Regions from separate parts of the Marinobacter lacisalsi genome, predicted to be linked through region 2. Evidence: predicted binding sites of a transcription regulator. Region 2 holds the regulator's gene; each other region holds the start of a gene.
The links. The regulator LexA, encoded in region 2, represses DNA repair genes until DNA is damaged. The targets are predictions, from matches to a motif close to CTGTNTNNNNANACAG.
Positions count from the first base shown of each region.

Region 1: recN (DNA repair protein RecN) is a predicted target of LexA. The motif match lies at 1,298-1,313, and genes of this name have one in related genera.
Region 3: recA (recombinase RecA) is a predicted target of LexA. The motif match lies at 1,195-1,210, and genes of this name have one in related genera.

Region 1 is NZ_JBHSDI010000008.1:179,877-182,066, forward strand. Features, by position in the region: gene dnaK (molecular chaperone DnaK) at 1-398, opposite strand, end outside; gene grpE (nucleotide exchange factor GrpE) at 524-1,126, opposite strand; gene recN (DNA repair protein RecN) at 1,339-2,190, shown strand, end outside.
Region 2 is NZ_JBHSDI010000058.1:15,836-18,025, reverse strand. Features, by position in the region: gene ACFOZ5_RS15985 (amidoligase family protein) at 1-203, opposite strand, end outside; gene lexA (transcriptional repressor LexA) at 465-1,082, shown strand; gene ACFOZ5_RS15975 (cell division inhibitor SulA) at 1,174-1,704, shown strand; gene ACFOZ5_RS15970 (hypothetical protein) at 1,805-2,065, opposite strand; gene ACFOZ5_RS15965 (hypothetical protein) at 2,096-2,190, opposite strand, start outside.
Region 3 is NZ_JBHSDI010000063.1:80,598-82,787, reverse strand. Features, by position in the region: gene ACFOZ5_RS18805 (flavodoxin family protein) at 1-80, opposite strand, end outside; gene recA (recombinase RecA) at 102-1,148, opposite strand; gene ACFOZ5_RS18795 (CinA family protein) at 1,275-1,772, opposite strand; gene mutS (DNA mismatch repair protein MutS) at 1,929-2,190, shown strand, end outside.

The sequences.
Region 1 (2,190 bases), on a different contig from region 2:
TCGCCGAGGTAGTCTTCGGCGGTTTTCTTCATTTTCTTCAGGACTTCCGCCGAGACTTGCGGCGGCGCCATCTTCTCGCCTTTCACCTCAACCCAGGCATCACCATTGTCCGCATTGGTGATCTTGTACGGCACCATCTTGATGTCTTTCTGCACGACATCGTCTTCAAAGCGACGGCCAATCAGACGCTTGATGGCGTACAGGGTGTTGTGGGGATTGGTGACCGCCTGACGCTTTGCGGACTGGCCAACCAGTGTTTCGCCATCTTCGGTGTAGGCGATAATGGAAGGCGTGGTGCGATCGCCCTCGGCGTTTTCGATAACCTTGACCTTGTCACCATCCATGATGGCAACACAGGAGTTGGTCGTGCCCAGGTCAATACCGATAATCTTGCTCATGAAATCACTCCAGTTAGCTGTTCAGTCCGGATGTGGCAGATCCGGGTTTGTCCGATTCCTTGCCGGTCCGGATGGGAACGGCATTTCGACTGTTACCTGCCTATATTGGCTCCGACGTCGACTTTTCAAGCCTGCTCGTCGATTTTTGGCGCATCCTCGGCCTTGGCAACCATCACCATGGCCGGGCGAACCAGGCGCTCATTAAGGGTGTAGCCCTTCTGCATGACCGCAACGACGGAGTTGGGCTCCGCATCCGGTGCTGACACCATGGACATGGCCTCATGCATTTGCGGGTCGAACGGCTCACCCACCGGGTTGAGCGGCTGGACGTTGAACTTGGCCAGACTCTTCATGAAGAGATCCAGGGTCATTTCCACACCCTCACGAATGGACGTGACCACCTCATCAGAGCTCTGCTGGTTCTCGGTGCTTTCCACGGCCTTTTCCAGACTGTCCGCAACCGGCAGAAGCTCCTTTACAAACCGCTCCAGGGCGAACTTGCGAGCTTTCTCAACGTCGATTTCCGCACGCCGGCGCACATTCTGCATCTCGGCCTGACTTCTCAGTACCTGTTCCTGCAGCTCCTGCACGCGGGCCTCCATGGAATCAGCATCTTCTTCCGCAGCGGAGGTCTCACCTTCCTGGTTCTCGGCGATGGGCTCACCAGCACGCTCCTCCGCTTTCAGCTCCTCATCGACCTTTTCGTTGCGATTCTCGTCAGCGCTCATCAGCTACTCCCGCTTGTTTCTGTATGCGCGGCTGGCCGCGCCATTGACCAATATTGATGGAAACTTGCCAACCGATATGGGGCCCAAATAATCGCTTTCAACCACAAAAACGTCACAAAAAGAACTTCCTGAATTTGCAGTCAGCTTTTTTACTGTATATATTCACATGTACTGTATTCTTGAACAGTATTTGTGACTCAGGGAGACACCACATGCTGACTCAACTCACGGTTTCCAATTACGCGATTGCTGAAAGGGTAGAACTCCAGTTCCAGAAAGGCATGACCGCGCTGACCGGGGAGACCGGTGCCGGCAAGTCCATCGTACTGGATGCGCTCGGGCTGGCCATGGGAGGCCGTGGCGATGCCAGCGCTGTACGCCATGGCGCCAAGCGCGCGGATATTACCGCCGCATTTGATATAGCCCGCACCCCACAGGCCCGGGAGTGGCTGGAGGATCAGGACCTGGATGATGGCAATGACTGCATCCTGCGACGCGTGATTAGCCGGGATGGTCGCTCCCGCGCCTATATCAACGGACAGCCCTGCCCCCTGAACCAGTTAAAAGAACTGGGTGCCCACCTGATGGACATCCACAGCCAGCACCAGCATCAGTCGCTGCTGAAAAAGGATACCCACCGGCGTCTGCTGGACGAATTTTCCGGCTCTGAAGACCTGGCCATCAAGACCCGGCTCGCCTGGAAACAGTGGCATCAAGCCCGGGAACGTCTGATCAGCCGCCAGCAGAACGCCGATGAGACCGAAGCCCGCCTGCAATTATTGCGCTATCAGGTGGAAGAGCTGGACCGCCTGGCCCTGGAGGAAGACGAACAGTCACGGCTGGAGCAGGAACAGGAACAGCTCAGCCATGCGGAAACCGTACGCCAGCACAGTCACCACGCCGCCATGCTCTGTTCCGAGGATGAAACCAGTGCCGCCGACATGGTTCGCCAGGCCCTGCAGCAGCTTGAACAGTTACCTGTAGAAGTACCGGCACTGGCCGACACCATTCAGATGCTGAACGAGGCCCAGATCCAGCTATCCGAAGCGGGCAGCAATCTTGTC
Region 2 (2,190 bases):
AGTTCAACGGTAAACTCGCCAAGGGCGGTTTCCACCCTGCTGACGTAACGACCGGTACTGCTGGCGGCGCCCTCCAGGATGCGTGCAGTGAGCGATACCAGCTCTTCATACCCCAGGCCCGATATCTCGATCTCGACACCCACCCTGCGAGTATCTCCCTCCCGGGTGGTCATGACGTCGGGCATCCGGCAGCGTTTGGGCATGGGTGTGATTCCCCCTGGTATCGGTTAAGGCAAATGAGTTGGCGCCAGGTATGGCGCCAATGTAACAGGTTGATTGACGAGAGCGTTTTTCGGCACCGCCGTGTCATTTTGAGCATGCCGGGGTTTACACTGGATAAAATACTGTATAAAGTTTGAGTTACTGTATATAACCCCAGCATCGGCAGACGACCTTGTTCAGCCATTGTGCCGGAAAAAGGCCGGGGCAGGGAACGGCCACAGGGCCACAGGAGAGAGAAAGCGATGAAACTGACAGCAAGACAGAGCCAGGTACTGGACATCATCCGTCGTTACGTGGATGAAACCGGTTATCCGCCCACCCGGGCGGAAATCGCCCTGGAGCTGGGCTTCCGGTCCGCCAATGCGGCTGAGGAGCATCTTCGCGCACTGGCCCGCAAGGGGGCCATCGAGATGGTGCCCGGCACCAGCCGGGGTATCCGGCTGCCAGAGGTCGAGGAAGATCCCGGCCTGCCGGTTATCGGTCAGGTAGCAGCGGGTAATCCCATTCTGGCCCAGGAAAATATTGAGGATTACTGCACCCTCAAACCGGAATTCTTCACCCCGTCAGCGGATTACCTCCTGCGGGTGCGCGGTATGAGCATGAAGGACATCGGCATTCTGGACGGCGACCTGCTGGCGGTCCATCGCACCCAGGACGTTCACAACGGCCAGGTGGTGGTGGCCCGGGTGGGCGAGGAAGTGACGGTGAAGCGGTTCCGCCGTGAAGGCGCCGAGGTTCGCCTGATGGCCGAGAACGAGGAGTTTGACCCCATTGTGGTAGACCTGCAAGAGCAGGAACTGGTGATCGAGGGGCTCGGGGTTGGCGTGATTCGCCGTTCCGATCTTCAAAAGGTGCACTAGTGTCCCACCTGGCTGACGAATTGACCAGACGAAACACAGGGCAGCCAGGCGGACAACAAGGTGTCGCCAGCAGTAAATTTGGGAGGAAGTCATGGAACAGTTGGGTTTGAGCATGAATGCCGGGGCAGCAACAGCCGCCGCCACGGCACTGGCCCCAGAGCCGGCAGCATCGGTCCGGCGGCAGCCAGCGGAAGCGTTACCGGCTTGCCGGCCCGGTTATGACGTGGCACGCAAGGGCGACGACAACCACACCGAAGCGGAAGACCGTCGGGGCAATGTCACGGAAGTGATCATGCCGCCGGGCCAGGTGGAGAATTTCCAGTTGCTGCTGCCTATGCTGACGCAGTTGAATCGGGAGCGTCGCTGGCTGGCGTGGATTGATCCGCCGCAGGAGCTGGTCAGCAAGTGGCAGACCATGCATGGCATCGTGGCCAGTGAGCTGCTGGTGTTGCGCTCGACCCGGGATTATTCGGCCTATGAACTGGCTGAGAGAGCCCTGGGTGCGGGTACCTGCCATGCCGTCGTGATGTGGACCAGTCGCCTGTCCAGCAGGGCTTTTGGTGCGCTGGAGCAGGCGTCGGCCAGGGGGCAAAGCCACGGGGTCATTCTCAGGACGCGCTGATCGCGTTGCCTGACGACTGACTCTGTGTGCCTACCGGGTGGTTGCGTCATAGTCCCGGACACCAGCTGTTGAAGGGGCCCGGAAACAATCCCGCATCCGGTCAGTGAAGTGTGTGGTGAGCCTGGGGCTCGAAGTCTTCCAGGTCGGCTTCTTCCCACTCGACGGCGTCGTTGATCTGTCCCACCGCCTGAATGCCAGCATCGATCATGGATCTGGCCACGGTCATATCCCGGTTTTCCATCATCTCCCGGGCTTCCTGGGAAAAAGAGATCCGGACCAGCGGTGCGGAATCGTCGTCCACGCGCTTGAGGGCGTAGTCGCCGTCGCTCAGTTGTACGATTTCAAAGAATGAAGGTGACATAGAATCCTTACTTCAGGCGTGGGTGACGAGTTACCACTCGGCGTGTCGTTCACCCAGGTCAGTAACAAATGATTTCATGGCTGCCAGTGTCTCAAGCAGGCCCTCCGCGGAACGGTCGGGGCCTG
Region 3 (2,190 bases), on a different contig from region 2:
TCGGCAACCGCATCCCTGAGTTTGAGCGTGTTGGGCGAGGGTGCATGAGCGACGATCAGAAGTTTCTTCGCGTTTGCCATGGCTCAGCTCCCTCAGATGCCTCAGAGCAGTTCGTCGTTGGTTTCCTCCGCCTTCGCAGGCGCCTGCTCTTTCGACGCCGGCTTCGGCATCAGCTTATCACGAATGGCGGCCTCAATTTCATTGGCAACCTCAGGGTTCTCTTCCAGGTACTTGGCGGCGTTAGCCTTGCCCTGCCCGATCTTGTCACCCTTGTAGGCGTACCAGGCGCCGGACTTGTCCACGAAGCCTTCCTTGACACCCATGTCCACGACTTCCGCCATGTGGTAGATACCCTTGCCGTACATGATCTGGAACTCGGCCTGCCTGAAGGGTGGCGACACCTTGTTCTTGACCACCTTGACCCGGGTATCATTGCCCACCACTTCGTCACCTTCCTTGACGGAACCGATGCGACGGATATCCAGACGCACCGAGGAGTAGAACTTGAGGGCATTACCCCCGGTGGTGGTTTCCGGGCTGCCGAACATCACCCCGATCTTCATACGGATCTGGTTGATGAAGATAAGCAGGCAATTGGCGTGTTTGATGTTACCGGTCAGTTTCCGCAGCGCCTGGGACATCAGGCGGGCCTGCAGGCCCACATGACTGTCGCCCATTTCGCCCTCGATTTCCGCTTTCGGTGTCAGCGCGGCGACGGAGTCGACGATGATGACGTCTACCGCATTGGAGCGCACCAGCATGTCCGCGATTTCCAGGGCCTGCTCACCCGTATCCGGCTGGGAGACGAGCAGTTCGTCCACGTTCACGCCCAGCTTCTCGGCGTAGATGGGATCCAGGGCGTGCTCTGCGTCAATAAAGGCGCAGGTTTTGCCGTCTTTCTGGGCTTCGGCAATCACCTGAAGGGTCAGGGTGGTTTTACCGGAGCTTTCCGGACCGTAGATTTCACAGATCCGGCCATAGGGCAGCCCGCCAATGCCCAGAGCCACATCCAGCCCGAGCGAACCGGTGGACACCGCGGGAATGGCTTCCCGGGGCTGGTCGCCCATTTTCATGACGGCGCCCTTGCCGAACTGGCGTTCAATCTGGCTCAGTGCTGCGCTCAGTGCTTTATTGCGATTGTCTTCCATCAGTGCAAACCCCTCAATGTTCCCGGCCAGGCATCCAGACCGTTTACTGTATACTTGAACAGTATTAGATCACAGTCCCGATGCCAGACCAACCCCCATTTTTTCAAAACAGCCGCTGGCATCGCGTCACAACTTCTGAACGTAGTCGGCCAGACCCTGAAGGGCATAAACCACGCTCTGCCGCCGGACCGCATCCCGGTCACCGTCAAAATGGCAGCGATGAGCAACGATGCCAGTGGCCGGCGAACCCCAGGCAAACCACACGGTGCCCACCGGTTTGTCACCGCTACCGCCGTCCGGGCCGGCTACGCCACTGATGGCAACAGCAAAATCGGCTTCAGTCACTTTGACGGCCCCGGCCACCATCTGGCGAACCACGGATTCACTCACCGCTCCGTCCCGTTCAAGGTTTTCTGCAGAAACGTGCAAAAGTTCACGTTTCATGGCATTGCTGTAGGTCACCAGGCCACCCAGAACATACACGGAGGAACCCGGCCGGTCGGTAAGAGCCTTGACCACCCAGCCGCCAGTGCAGCTTTCCGCCGTCACCATGGTCTGCCCCCGCAGGGAGAGCAGATCCCCCAGATGGGCAGCGGCCTGTTCCATGGTTGAGTCTCTCAGCATCCGAAGCCTCCTCGTTTCATCCAGCGTCATATTTTCTTACAATCCGGTGGCCCCGGAGGTCGGTATGGAATTTACCGTTCCAACGACGGGGGACACCGGCATTTTTCGCCGATTCTACACCGGGATTCCGCAGACTCCACCAACTGGGCGCACAACATGTCGGCAGCGCAGAAAGATCTATCCAGCCATACCCCGATGATCAGACAGTACCTGAAGATCAAGGGGGAGCATCCGAACGAGCTGTTGTTCTACCGGATGGGCGATTTTTACGAACTGTTCTACGACGACGCAAAGAAAACCGCCGAACTGATCGACATCACCCTGACCGCCCGCGGGCAGTCCGGAGGCAGCCCGATTCCCATGGCCGGGGTACCCTATCATGCCGCCGAGAACTACATTGCCCGACTGGTAAGGGCAG